3 regions of the Streptomyces sp. NPDC006458 genome follow, and region 2 is predicted to be linked to each of the others. Evidence: riboswitches for the same ligand, from Rfam matches in the RefSeq annotation. Region 2 holds a riboswitch; each other region holds the start of a gene.

Region 1 (4,451 bases), on a different contig from region 2:
CCGCGGGTACAGGAGCTGACCGACCACCTGATCGGCCAGTTCGCGGAGCGCGGCTCGGCCGACCTCATCCATGAGTTCGCCTTCCCTCTGCCCATCTACGCCATTTGCGACATGCTGGGCGTTCCGCGGGAGGACCAGGACGACTTCCGGGACTGGGCGGGCATGATGATCCGCCACGGGGGCGGGCCGCGCGGCGGTGTCGCACGGTCGGTGAAGAAGATGCGCGGCTACCTGGCCGAGCTCATCCACCGCAAGCGGGAGGCGCTGCCGGAGACCGCGCAGGCGGGGGAGGACCTCATCTCCGGCCTCATCCGAGCCTCCGACCACGGTGAGCACCTCACCGAGAACGAGGCGGCGGCGATGGCGTTCATCCTGCTGTTCGCCGGGTTCGAGACCACGGTCAACCTCATCGGGAACGGGACGTACGCGCTGCTCACGCACCCCGGTGAGCGGGAGCGGCTGCAGCGGTCCCTCGCCGCGGGGGAGAGCGGCCTGCTCGCGACCGGAGTGGAGGAACTGCTGCGCTACGACGGCCCGGTGGAGCTGGCCACATGGCGGTTCGCCACCCGGCCGCTGACGATCGGCGGGCAGGACATCGCGGCCGGCGAGGCGGTGCTGGTGGTGCTGGCGGCGGCGGACCGGGACCCGGAGCGGTTCGCCGACCCGGACCTGCTGGACCTCGCCCGCCGGGACAACCAGCACCTGGGATACGGGCACGGCATTCACTACTGCCTCGGCGCTCCGCTCGCCCGGCTGGAGGGGCAGACGGCGCTGGCCACGCTGCTCACCCGGCTGCCGGATCTGCGACTGGCCGCGGATCCGCAGGAGTTGCGCTGGCGCGGCGGCCTCATCATGCGCGGCCTGCGCACACTGCCGGTCGAGTTCACGCCCACGGCGAAGCCGAACGATGCGGACCAGGCACGCCAACCCCGATAGACCGGGCAACCCGACCTCGCCGCTCACCGTGCGGAACTGACGTGGGCAAATGTGACACACCCTCAACCCTGTGATCTTCACGTGATCTGCGCGGCATGAACTTGTGACAAGTGATCGTCTGCCTATACGTTCACCGATCAGCGCGGCGCCTCGCAGTACACGCCGTGCCGGTCGATGCCGTCGCACGAAAGGTCTCCGCATGCTCTCCGGGAACGGTCGTCACCGTCGCCCCCGTCAGGCTCCGGCTCTTGTCGTCGCGGCCGGAGTGACTGGCTCCGCCATCGCCATCCCGCTGCTGGGCGCCTCGGGCGCGAGCGCGGCGGACGCTTCGACCTGGGACCGGGTCGCGGAGTGCGAGACGGGAGGGGCGTGGAGTGCGAACGACGGGTACGGGCAGTACGGGGGGCTGAGGCTGGGCCAGCTCGACTGGGAGAACTACGGCGGGCTTGAGTACGCCCCGGGTCCCGACCAGGCCAGCCGGCGGCAGCAGATAGCCGTCGCCGAGCGAGTCCTCGCGGACCAGGGTGTCTCGGCGTGGCCGACGTGCGGTCCGCTCGTGGGCCTCACGGCCGACGCCGGCCAGGCGGACGTCGACACCGGCGTCGGCGGGGACGATTCGGGACTTTCCGGATTGACCGACAGTTCTGATTCGTCTGGTTCATCCGGTTCATCTGGTTCGTCCGGTTCGAACTCCGATGACGGCTCCGGTGGCGACTCCGGCTCCTCGGACGCCGGTGCGGGCGATTCCGATTCGGGCAATTCCACCAAGGCGGACACTTCCACCACTTCGGACTCCGACTCCGAGGTCGACGGGGCCGGCTCCGCCTCTTCGGACCTGTCGCGGGAAACCGACGGCACCGGGACGGGCGATATCGATGACAACTCGGACAAGTCGCTACAGAGCGGCACCTCTTCGGACGGTTCGACCGAGGCCGGATCCGGACGGCACCGCGGCGTGAGCGCCGACGAAGGCGCGGGTGACAGCGGTGACGCGGCGACCGAGGACGGCCGTACGGGCGATTCCGCGGGCCGTCACGCCTCGCGCAGCGGCTCCGTCGCGCGGGACGCCGCCGACGGCGAGTACACCGTGCGGGAGGGCGACAGCCTCTGGGGCATCGCCGACTCGCTTGAGCTCCAGGGCGGATGGTCGGAGCTGTACGCCGAGAACCGCGAGACGATCGGCGTCGACCCGGACCTCATCGTGCCCGGTCAGAAGCTTGCGGTAGGGGTCGAACCGGGCGAAAAGTAGCGGGAGTTCACGTCATGGTTCGTGGGTTAATGTCCGTTTTGGCGAAAGTGTGGGATGAGTCTCAGACGCCCTGATCGTCTTTGATATTCCACCAATCGCGTGTCTACGGTCATGACCGCTCGCCAACGTGAGCCCCGGCCGCCGCAACGCCGAATCCTGCCAGTGGCCAATCCGGGAACAGTCGTCGCGTCAAGCGCCGTAGGCAGGAGCGGGGGACCCAAGGTAAGTGCCGGGCCCGGCGGTTGAGGTGACTCGACTCCGGAACCGGCTTGGGGTGAAGCCGCGCACCGAGAAGTGCGCGGCCGGGCAACTCAACCGGCCCGAACCCGACAGCTCACCTCGCAGGCGTCGGTGAGGGGATCCGCCATGCTGTTTTCCGGCAAGGGCAAGCACCGTCGTCCGTCCAAGGCCACTCGCGCCATCGCCATCGCCGGTGTGACCGGCGCCGCCGTCGCCGCCCCGCTGATCGCGGTCGGCAACGCCTCCGCCGCCACCGCCTCCGAGTGGGACGCCGTCGCCCAGTGCGAGTCCGGCGGCAACTGGTCCATCAACACCGGCAACGGTTACTACGGCGGTCTGCAGTTCTCCGCCTCCACCTGGGCCGCGTACGGCGGCACGCAGTACGCCGCCACGGCCGACCAGGCCAGCAAGACCCAGCAGATCGAGATCGCCGAGAAGGTCCTCGCGGGCCAGGGCAAGGGTGCCTGGCCGGTCTGCGGCGTCGGCCTGTCGAGCGCCGCGTACGACGGTGGCTCCGCCGCTCCGGCCGCCCCCACCGCCCCTGCCGCCCCGGCGCAGCCGGAGTCGCAGCCGAGCACCACCACCCGCTCGACCGAGCAGCAGAGCGCCTCCCGTTCGCAGGAGCGCCCCGCCGCGAAGAAGACCGTCACCACCCCGACCGGCAAGAAGGTCAAGAAGGGTGACGGCGAGTACAAGGTCGTCAAGGGCGACAGCCTCAGCGCGATCGCCGAGAAGCACAAGGTCAAGGGTGGCTGGCAGAAGCTGTTCAAGCTGAACCAGGACATCGTCGACGACGCGGACTTCATCTACCCGGGTCAGCAGCTGCACCTGAAGTAGTCCACCGGTGCGGCCCGGCCCGGCCCCCTCCGGGCCCCGGCCGCACCCGGCCCGCGGGCTGCTCCGCCCCCCACCGGACTGCCCCGGCTCCCGGCCGGTCCTGGCTCCCGTGCTGTTCCGGCCCCCACCGGACTGCCCCGGCTCCAGGCTGGTCCCGGCCATAGGGCTACCCCGGCTGTCGGCCAAGGGGCACACCCTGGCTGTCGGCCGGTCCCGGCCCCTGGCGGCTGTTCCGGCCCCCACCGGACTGCCCCGGCTCCAGGCCGGTCCCGGCCATAGGGCCACCCCGGCTGTCGGCCGCAGGGCCACCCCGGCCTCGGTCAACAGTTCACCCCGGCCCCCGGCCAAAGGTCCACCCAGCCCCCGGCCGGCCCGGACCCCGGGCCACGTCGATCCCCCTGGCCGCTCCCACCCCGGGCCCTTCCGGCCCCCGGGACGTCCTCGGCGCCACGAGGTCACCCCGCCCCCACGGACCCCCGGTCCGCGGGGTCACCTCCGACCCGCCTCCCCCACAGGCCGTCCCGGCCTGACGGGGTCGCCCTGTCCCCACAGGCCTCCCGGCCCACGGGGTCGCCCTGTCCTCACCGGCCTCCCGGCCCACGGCGTCGCCCCGACCCCACAGGCCTCTCGGCCTGACGGGGCGGCCGCCCCCGTCCCCCAGGCTCCCCGCCCCGGTGCGTATTCCCCCGTACGCGCCGGGGCGGGGTCGCGTCCGGACATGTTTCCCGCCCGAGGGGACCTCCTCCCGCGAGCCGCTGCACGCCGCCCGGCAGGCCCCTGCTCCGGGCGTCCACGCCCCCGGCCAGCCCCGTTTCCGGCAAGTTCAGAGACGCATCGGGGAAACCTTTTGTTCCGTTCGGAAACAATTTACTCTCGGTTCCGTCCACGTGATGAGCCATCGGCTGGCCGATCCCCCGGAGCCGGTTAGGCTCATCTCGCAGAGCCACACCCGCGGCCTGCCCACCGCGTCACATTCATGAAGGAGATGCTCGTGCCGTCCATCGACGTCGTCGTAGCCCGGGAAATCCTGGACTCCCGAGGCAACCCCACGGTCGAGGTCGAGGTCGGCCTCGACGACGGCAGCACGGGTCGTGCCGCCGTTCCGTCCGGCGCCTCCACGGGTGCCTTCGAGGCCATCGAGCTCCGCGACGGTGACCCGAACCGCTACCTCGGCAAGGGCGTCGAGAAG
Region 2 (4,451 bases):
GGAGCAGTCGTAGGAGTCGGGCCCGGTCGCGCCCCACACGTACGGCTTGCCGATCTGGGTGCGGGCGAAGGCGAGCGCCTTGTCGGCCTTCGAGGAGTACGAGGAGTCCGGCGCGGGCGTGGACGGCGTCTCGGAAGTGGAGGGCGACGGGCTCGGCTCCGCCTCCTGCTGGGCCGCGGCCTCGGCGGCCTCCCGCTCGCGCTGCTCCTCGGCCTGCTGCGCGGCGAGCTCGGCGGCCTTGCGGGCGGCCTCCTCGCGCTGCTTCTCCTCGATGGCCGCGAGCCGGGCCTTCTCCTCGGCGGTCAGCTGCGACAGCAGCTCGCGCGCGTCGGAGAGCTTCTTCTGGACGGTGGCCTTGGCCGTCTTCAGCTCGGTCTGCGAGTCGGTCAGCGTCGCGAGGCTCTCGGTGGCCTCACGGCGCTTCTCCATGGTCGCGGACTGCTGGGTGACGTAGTCGTCGACCGCATCCTTCTGACGGCCGGTCAGACGGTCCATCAGCTGGCTCTGGTCGAAGTAGTCCTGCGGGGTGTCGGCGAGCAGGAAGGTCGCCGTGTCGGGCGCGGCGGCGCCGGTGCGGTACTGGGCGGCGGCGAAGGAACCGAGTTCCTCGCGCGCCTCGTTGAGCTTCTGGGTGCGCTCGGCCACGTCGTCCAGGAGGGTGTCGACGCGCTTGCGCTGCTTGGTGGTCCGCTCCTTGGCGGAGTTGTACTTCTCGGTCGCCGACTCCGCCTGACGGTAGAGATCGTCGACCTTCTTCTCGACTTCCTCCAGGCTCGGCCGGTCGTCGTCCGAGGGGGCGGCGTTGGCCGTCTGGGACAGCAGGGCCACGGAGGTGAGGGCCGCCGTGGCCAGGGCGGGGGTCCGTATGCCTGCGACACGCGTCCCGGCGGGACGCGGCTTGCGGTGCGACGCCAAGAGAGGCGACTCCTTCCATCGGCCGCCTACCGAGTTAGCTGTCGGGTTCGGGCGGGTGGTTCGGAAGGGTTGCCCTACGGCTCGCTCCCGTGCGGGAGTGGGCCGATTCACCCCGGGATCGTTGGGTCCCCGGCTCCGGGCGTACCGGACTCGGCGGAGGCGGTACGGCCCGGCGTCGTTCGCCGGAGGGGGTCGTACGGCCTGCCCGGAACCGTAGCCAACTCGTGTGGTGCGTGTGAAGGTTGGTGGGTGATATGCCCGATACATTTTTGTGACCTCGACCTGGGCGGTCCGGTATCGGCGCTGGCGGTGTCAGCGAGGTCACGTAGGGTGGCGGCCGGGGAGTTCCCGGGACGGCAACCGGTTGTCAGTGGGGCCGCCTAGACTCGGAGAGCGATGAGCAGCCTCTTTGACGACAGCTTCCTGGCGAACCTCCAGGCCCCTCGCGGGCACGAGGAGGAGCACCCGCCGCCGCCCGAGGACGAGCATGCTCCGGAGCCCGTTCCGGAGGATCTGTTCGGCGGGAAGTTCGACGTGCCCCCGGACCGGGACGAGTACTACCGCGACGGCGCCCCGCGGCCGGTGATCGACGCGGCGGCACTGCTGGACGGGCTGAACGACAACCAGCGGGCCGCGGTCGTCCACTCCGGCTCCCCGCTGCTCATCGTGGCCGGTGCCGGCTCCGGCAAGACCCGTGTGCTCACCCACCGCATCGCCCATCTGCTCGCCGAGCGGGACGTGCACCCGGGCCAGGTCCTCGCGATCACCTTCACCAACAAGGCCGCGGGCGAGATGAAGGAGCGCGTCGAGCAGCTCGTCGGCCCGCGGGCGGGCGCGATGTGGGTGATGACCTTCCACAGCGCGTGCGTGCGCATCCTGCGCCGCGAGTCCAAGAAGCTCGGCTTCACGTCGTCCTTCTCGATCTACGACGCCGCCGACTCCAAGCGACTGATGGCCCTGGTCTGCCGCGACCTGGACCTCGACCCCAAGCGCTTCCCGCCGAAGTCCTTCAGCGCCAAGATCAGCAACCTGAAGAACGAGCTGATCGACGAGGAGGACTTCGCCGCCCAGGCCGCCGACGGCTTCGAGAAGACCCTCGCCCAGGCCTACGCGATGTACCAGTCACGGCTGCGCGAGGCGAACGCCCTCGACTTCGACGACCTGATCATGACGACGGTCAATCTGCTGCGCGCCTTCCCGGACGTCGCCGAGCACTACCACCGCCGCTTCCGGCACGTCCTGGTCGACGAGTACCAGGACACCAACCACGCCCAGTACGCACTGGTGCGCGAGCTGGTGGGCACCAGGGAGCACCCGGTCGACGTACCGCCCAGCGAGTACGACGTGCCGCCCGCCGAGCTCTGCGTCGTGGGTGACGCCGACCAGTCGATCTACGCCTTCCGCGGCGCGACCATCCGCAACATCCTCCAGTTCGAGGAGGACTACCCGGACGCGACGACGATCCTGCTGGAGCAGAACTACCGCTCCACCCAGACGATCCTCTCCGCGGCCAACGCGGTCATCGAGCGCAACGAGTCCCGCCGCCCCAAGAACCTGTGGACCAACGCGGGCGCGGGCGCGCAGATCACCGGCTATGTCGCCGACACCGAGCACGACGAGGCGCAGTTCGTCGCCGACGAGATAGACCGCCTCACGGACGCGGGCGAGGCCAAGGCCGGGGACATGGCGGTCTTCTACCGCACCAACGCCCAGTCCCGTGTCTTCGAAGAGGTCTTCATCCGGGTCGGCCTGCCCTACAAGGTCGTCGGCGGTGTCCGCTTCTACGAGCGCAAGGAGGTCCGGGACGTCCTGGCCTATCTGCGGGTGCTGGCCAACCCGGAGGACTCCGTCCCGCTGCGGCGCATCCTCAACGTGCCCAAGCGAGGCATCGGCGAGCGCGCCGAGGCGATGATCGACGCCCTGTCCCAGCGGGAGAGGATCAGCTTCCCGCAGGCGCTCAAGCGAGTCGACGAGGCGTACGGCATGGCCGCCCGGTCGACCAACGCGGTCAAGCGGTTCAACACGCTGATGGAGGAACTCCGGACGATCGTGGAGTCCGGCGCGGGACCGGCCACCGTCCTGGAGGCCGTCCTCGAACGCACCGGGTATCTGGCCGAGTTGCAGGCCTCCACCGACCCGCAGGACGAGACCCGCATCGAGAACCTCCAGGAACTCGCCGCCGTGGCACTGGAGTTCGAGCAGGAGTCGGAGGAAACCCCGGGCGGGCTGTCGGACTTCCTGGAGCGTGTCGCGCTGGTCGCCGACTCCGACCAGATCCCCGACGAGGACGAGGAAGGCTCCGGCGTCATCACCCTGATGACCCTGCACACCGCCAAGGGCCTGGAGTTCCCCGTCGTCTTCCTGACCGGCATGGAGGACGGCGTCTTCCCGCACATGCGGGCCCTCGGCCAGACGAAGGAGCTGGAGGAGGAACGCCGCCTCGCCTACGTCGGCATCACGCGCGCGCGTGAGCGGCTGTATCTCACGCGCTCGACGTTGCGCAGCGCGTGGGGGCAGCCGTCGTACAACCCGCCCTCCCGCTTCCTGGAGGAGATCCCGCCCACGCATCTGCAGTGGAAGCGCACGGGGGCGACCGCGCGCGTCTCCTCAGGCCCGGTCTCCGGGATCGCCGCTTCGCTGTCCTCCTCCCGCTCGCGCTCCTCGGCGGCGGGTGCCTCGGGCTTCGCCACCCGCCGCACCTCGGAGCAGCCGGTCGTCGGGCTCGCGGTCGGCGACCGCGTCACCCACGACCAGTTCGGGCTCGGCACGGTGATGGCAGTCAAGGGCACCGGCTCCAACGCCGAGGCGACGGTCGACTTCGGCGACGCCAAGCCGAAGCGGCTGCTGCTGCGGTACGCCCCGGTGGAGAAGCTCTGACGGAAGACCACGAAGAGGCCCCGCCGTGCGTCGTCCGGCGGGGCCTCTTCGTGGTCCGCGTGCTTTTCGTGCGGGGAAGCAGGTGTTACGACGGCTCCAGGCCGTGGCTGCGCAGCCAGGACAGCGGGTCGATCGACGAACCGCCGCCGGGACGCACCTCGAAGTGCAGGTGCGGGCCGGTGGAGTTGCCCGAGTTGCCGGAGTAGGCGATCGTGTCGCCGGCCTTCACGGTGGAGCCGAAGGAGACCTGGTAGCTGGAGAGGTGGCAGTACCAGGTCTCCGTGCCGTCCATCGCCGTCACGATCACCATGTTGCCGTAGGCGCTGTTCCACTGCGTCCGCACGGTGCCGTCCGTCGCGGCCATCACCGGAGTGCCGTACGAGACGGGGAAGTCGATACCGGTGTGCACGGACATCCAGTTGACACCGGACTGGCCGTAGTAGGCGCTGAGTCCGTGCTGGGCGACCGGCAGCGCGAACTTGGGACGCAGCCGCTCCTTGCGGGCCGCCTCCTCCGCCGCGCGCTTCTTCTCCAGGTCCTGCTGCGCCTTGAGGTCGATGCGCTCCTGGGTGCGGCTGGCGCGGTCGGCGAAGTCGTCGGCCTCGGCGCTGAGGCTCTCCAGCTGGGTGTCCAGCTTGTTGTTGGCGGTGGACGGCTTG
Region 3 (4,451 bases), on a different contig from region 2:
CCTGCCTGGCGCGGGCGTGCAGGGGGCCGGGGTCGGTCACGTCGAAGGCGACGGAGTGGATACGGCCCGCGGTGCCGGTGGCGTCGGTGACGGCCTGGAGGATCACGCCCGTGCGGTCCACCTCGCGCACCTTCAGGGTGAAGGACTGCGCGGCCTGGTAGCCCTTCAGCTGCGAGGTGCCGTCCTGGTACTCGTAGACGGGCGTGAGCGACACGTTCTCGGTTCGGATGTCCCCCTCCGTGATGCCCTGTTCCCGGGCGGCCCGCAGCAGCGCGGTGGCCGCCTTGCTCTGGGCGTCCAGCGCCTTGCGGGGCGTCGTGGCGACGGACTCCACACCGGCGCCGACGACCGCGAGGTCGGGTGCGGTCGTGGCGCTGCCCTCACCGGTCACGGTGACGGTCGAGGCGTGCGGGGCGGAAACCGCCGGGGCGGGCGTCGGATCCGGGAGCGCGGTGGCGGCGGGGGCGGCGGCGGTCGGCAGGCCGAGGGCGAGCAGGACGACCGCGAGGGCGGCGGTCGTGCGGGGCGGTGCTGTGGGGGGCATATGGGCCGGTCCTTTCGGGTGCGCTGGGATGTCGCGGTCATCCCAGCACCACCCCCGCCCCACCCGCGCGCACCACTCCCGTGCGGTCACCTCTCTGGCCGCCTCCGGGGAGACCATCCGGCCAGGTCGGGGACGTGGCGCTGGGCGCTGCCAGGGAGCCCGGAGGGACGCGGACAGGCGGCCGACCGGCCCGCGGGCGCGGGCAGTCATCCTCATTCAGTCGTCCTCCGACAGACCCCGGCGGTGCCCGACCGGATCCAGGGCCATCGCTCCGGCTGCAGTCGGAGGCGCGGAGGAGGAACGCGGGCAGGCCTCCGGCCGACGGACCCCGGCCCCCGGACCCCGGACCCCGGACCGCAACGGAAGCAAGCGGCGGACAGCTACCCGGCCGACCCCGAAGCCACCCCCAGACCACCGCCACCGCCACAGCCACCGCCACCGCCACCGCCACCGCCACCGCCACGACGGAACACCGACCCTCCCCCGACCGGATCCAGAGACATCCCTCCGGACACCGCAAGAGGCACAGCGGTACGCGGGCCGACCCCCGCCACGACCCTCGCCCAGACAGACCCGGGCCACGCCACGGGCCGCCGACGGAAGCACGGCGGAACGTGGACAGGTACCCAGCCGGGTCCGAAGCCACCGCCCCGGACCCGGAGGCGTCCCCCGGGTCCGGGGCGGCGGAACGCGGGCCCCGGGTCGCCCATGGTCCAGCGCGTGGTTCGCCGGGGCTCCGGGGGCGCGAGCTCCGCGCCCCCGGCAGGGGTCGGCCGTCAGGCCACCTTGCCGATCCGGAGCCTGATGTCGTCCGGGCTCAGGGCGCCCTTGGCCGTGACGTGGTCGCCGGAGGACTCCCCGCGCAGGCGGCGGCCGATCCAGGGGACGAGGTACTCGCGGGCCCAGTGGACGTCGTCGCGGCGGACCTCGAGCGTGCCGCGGGGCGGCAGGGTCGGCCAGGGCTGCTCGGGGTCGGCGGGGACGTCGACGCCGAGGGTCTGCCCGGCGCGCAGGGCCACACGGGTGTGGCCCTCGGGTGAGAGGTGGAGCCGGTCGTCGTCCCAGGCCCGGCGGTCCTGGACGGACTTCAGGGACCACAGGTCGAGGACCGGGCAGCCGTACCGGTCGGCGACGGCCCGGACATGCCCGTTGTACGTGGCGATCTTTCCGCGCAGGTGCTTGAGCAGCGGGACGCCGCGGGTGTCGAAGCCGGTCGTCACCAGCACCGTGCCGGCCGCCTCGGTCAGCGCGGCGATCGCCCGCTCGAAGCGCTCGGCGACGTCGTCGGGGTCGGTACCGGGCCGGAGGATGTCATTGCCGCCCGCGCAGAAGGAGACCAGGTCGGGGGCGAGTTCCACGGCCCGCGGCAACTGGTCCGCCATGATCTGGTCGAGCAGCTTCCCGCGCACGGCGAGGTTGGTGTAGTCGAAATCGCCCTCGGGCCGCCGGTCGGCGAGCAGTACCGCGAACCGGTCGGCCCACCCCACGAACGCCCCGTCGGGGCCGGGGTCGCCGACGCCCTCGGTGAAGCTGTCCCCCACCGCCACGTACGACCCGATCACTGATCTGCTGTCGTTCTTCGAATCGTCTGCCACGTCGGACCATGATTCCCCTTCGAATGTGACCTACGCGACCGTAGGCAGGGGTTGACGGACGGTGAGATAAGCCACTGGTCAAGTCTTGGCATCCGCGGAATAACTCCGGACACGGCGAAGGCCGGACCCGGGGATCGGGGTCCGGCCTTCGGCGGTTGAACGGCAGGGGTGTCAGCCGATGGCGACACCGTGCGAGCGGAGGTAGGAGATCGGGTCCACGTCCGAGCCGTAGTTCGGGGTGGTGCGGATCTCGAAGTGCAGGTGCGGGCCGGTCACGTTGCCGGTCGCACCGGAGAGGCCGACCTGCTGCCCGGCGGTCACGGACTGACCGGCCGAGACGGAGAACGAGGACAGGTGGGCGTACTGGGCGTAGTAGCCGTCGGCCAGCCGGACGACGACCTGGTTGCCGTACGCGCCGCCCCAGCCCGCGGAGACGACGGTGCCCGCGCCCACGGACTTCAGCGAGGTGCCGGTCGGGACGACGAAGTCGGCGCCCGTGTGGTACCCGCTGGACCACATGCTGCCCGCCACGCGGTAGGCCGTGCCGACGCCCGCACCGGAGACGGGGGCGCTGAAGCCGCTCGCCGTGGTGGTGGTCGTCTGGGCGTCGGTGGACTCGCCGGAGGAGGACTGCTCCGCGGAAGCCTCGGCGGGCTTCGGCGACTCGGCGGGCTTCGGCGACTCGGCGGGCTTCGACGGCTCGGCGGGCTTCGACGCCTCGGCGGGCTTCGACGGCTCGGCGGGCTTCGGCGACTCGGCGGGCTTCGGCGAGGACTGCTGCGGCACGGCCGGCTTCGCGGACCGGGCCTCGGCCGCCTTCTTGCCGAGCGTGAGCTTCAGGCCGGGGTGGATCAGCGACGGGTCGCCGCCGACGGCCGCGCGGTTGTCCTCGTAGAGCTTCTGCCAGCCACCGCTGACCTTCTGCTCCGTGGCGATCTTCGAGAGATAGTCGCCGGCCTTCACGGAGTAGATGCGCGGGGCCGACTTCGCCGCGGCGGCCTTCACGGCGGCCTTGAACTGCACGGCGGACTTCTCGACCGTGACGGCCGACTGGACGGCCTGATGGGAAACGGTCTGCCCGGTCGCGGCGTTGGCGCCGCCGGCCGCGAGCAGCGGGAGGGCGAGAGCGGCGCCACCGGTTCCGGCGACGGCGAGAGAACGGGTCAGGCGCAGGGCCTTGGGACGACGGTGCTTACCCTTCACGGGCATGTCGAATTCCTCTCCGGCGCCTGCGAGGTGAGCTGTCGGGTGCGGACTGGAGATGTCCGGTCGCGCCGAGGCGCGGCTTTACCCCAAGCCTGAGATCCGGAGACCGGAAACAGGCGGATGTACCTGTGGGTCCCCCGCTCCTGCCGTGCACGGATGGGTTGGTGCGGGCTCCGGTCGGCGGCAGGATTAGGCATCCGTCCGGATCGGTGGCGAACGTAAGCGAGCAAGACGCAAAGGGACAAGCAAGAGTTTCCGCCCGAAGCGTGAGTTCTTGATCCCTTCGGGAGTTTCCCGGTCACACTCCGTGCAATATGACCTTGTCGGGTTTCTCAAATGCCCTTGAAAAGCACTTCGATTACGTGAGCATGACGAACGACTCACGGTCACCGATATGACGCTCCTCACGTGACATCTCTCCAGGTGTCTTTATTCCAGCGCGAGTTGGAATGAAGGCACCAATTCGGACAGAAGGCCCAGATGCGACGCGGCCAGATAACTGCCACATCAAGACCGCCGGCGGCATTGCCGGCGATGAGGCGCCTTGGAGAACTTCGCCCGTTTCAGACCTTTCGTACCTTGTGACCCGATTTGACCCAGGGTGCTGTCCCCCGACGCCGCGAAGTGAGCCCACTGAGGTGCTGCTTCCTCCCCGTACCCGAGCAGGCCTGACAACCGCACGGGCCCGCACCTCACGACAGGCTGCCGAGATCCCCCGGGCGTCAACTCGTTGCCTCAGGAAGCCATGTCGTATCGTCGTGAGCACGCCCGTCGACGAGCCGCGCCGAAGGGTCCGACCGGGAGGGAGCCCCCGTGACGCAGCAGGTCCCGTCCACCGAGCCCGAGCTGGCAGGCGTGCGCAATTTCCGTGACGTGGGCGGACTGCCGACGGTCGACGGGCGCCGGGTGCGCCACGGCGCGCTCTACCGCAGCGGCCACCTCGCGCACGCGACCGCGGAGGACACCGCCTTCCTCTCCTCCCTCGGTCTGCACACGATCTTCGACTTCCGCAACGGGGCCGACCATAAGCTGGAGGGCCCGGACGTCGACCTGCCCGGTGTGCGCAACGTCAATCTGCCGCTGAGCGACCCGGCCGACGGCGCCGA

What was found. A riboswitch is a leader RNA that binds a small molecule or an ion and turns the genes downstream of it on or off. The one in region 2 is predicted to bind cyclic di-AMP.
Region 1: another riboswitch for cyclic di-AMP. It lies ahead of ABZZ79_RS21310 (transglycosylase family protein); the one in region 2 lies ahead of ABZZ79_RS30005 (NlpC/P60 family protein).
Region 3: another riboswitch for cyclic di-AMP. It lies ahead of ABZZ79_RS26735 (peptidoglycan DD-metalloendopeptidase family protein); the one in region 2 lies ahead of ABZZ79_RS30005 (NlpC/P60 family protein).

What each region holds. Positions count from the first base shown of each region.
Region 1 covers NZ_JBEXPR010000015.1:93,332-97,782, reverse strand. Annotated here, with positions in the region: gene ABZZ79_RS21325 (cytochrome P450) at 1-936, shown strand, start outside; partial or broken gene ABZZ79_RS21320 (transglycosylase family protein) at 1,136-1,471, shown strand; gene ABZZ79_RS21315 (LysM domain-containing protein) at 1,493-2,185, shown strand; cyclic di-AMP (ydaO/yuaA leader) riboswitch at 2,370-2,548, shown strand; gene ABZZ79_RS21310 (transglycosylase family protein) at 2,552-3,262, shown strand; gene eno (phosphopyruvate hydratase) at 4,248-4,451, shown strand, end outside.
Region 2 covers NZ_JBEXPR010000026.1:69,898-74,348, forward strand. Annotated here, with positions in the region: gene ABZZ79_RS30005 (NlpC/P60 family protein) at 1-915, opposite strand, end outside; cyclic di-AMP (ydaO/yuaA leader) riboswitch at 923-1,081, opposite strand; gene pcrA (DNA helicase PcrA) at 1,312-3,792, shown strand; gene ABZZ79_RS30015 (M23 family metallopeptidase) at 3,878-4,451, opposite strand, start outside.
Region 3 covers NZ_JBEXPR010000021.1:67,962-72,412, forward strand. Annotated here, with positions in the region: gene ABZZ79_RS26725 (SIMPL domain-containing protein) at 1-544, opposite strand, end outside; gene ABZZ79_RS26730 (SGNH/GDSL hydrolase family protein) at 1,321-2,106, opposite strand; gene ABZZ79_RS26735 (peptidoglycan DD-metalloendopeptidase family protein) at 2,311-3,348, opposite strand; cyclic di-AMP (ydaO/yuaA leader) riboswitch at 3,353-3,518, opposite strand; gene ABZZ79_RS26740 (tyrosine-protein phosphatase) at 4,159-4,451, shown strand, end outside.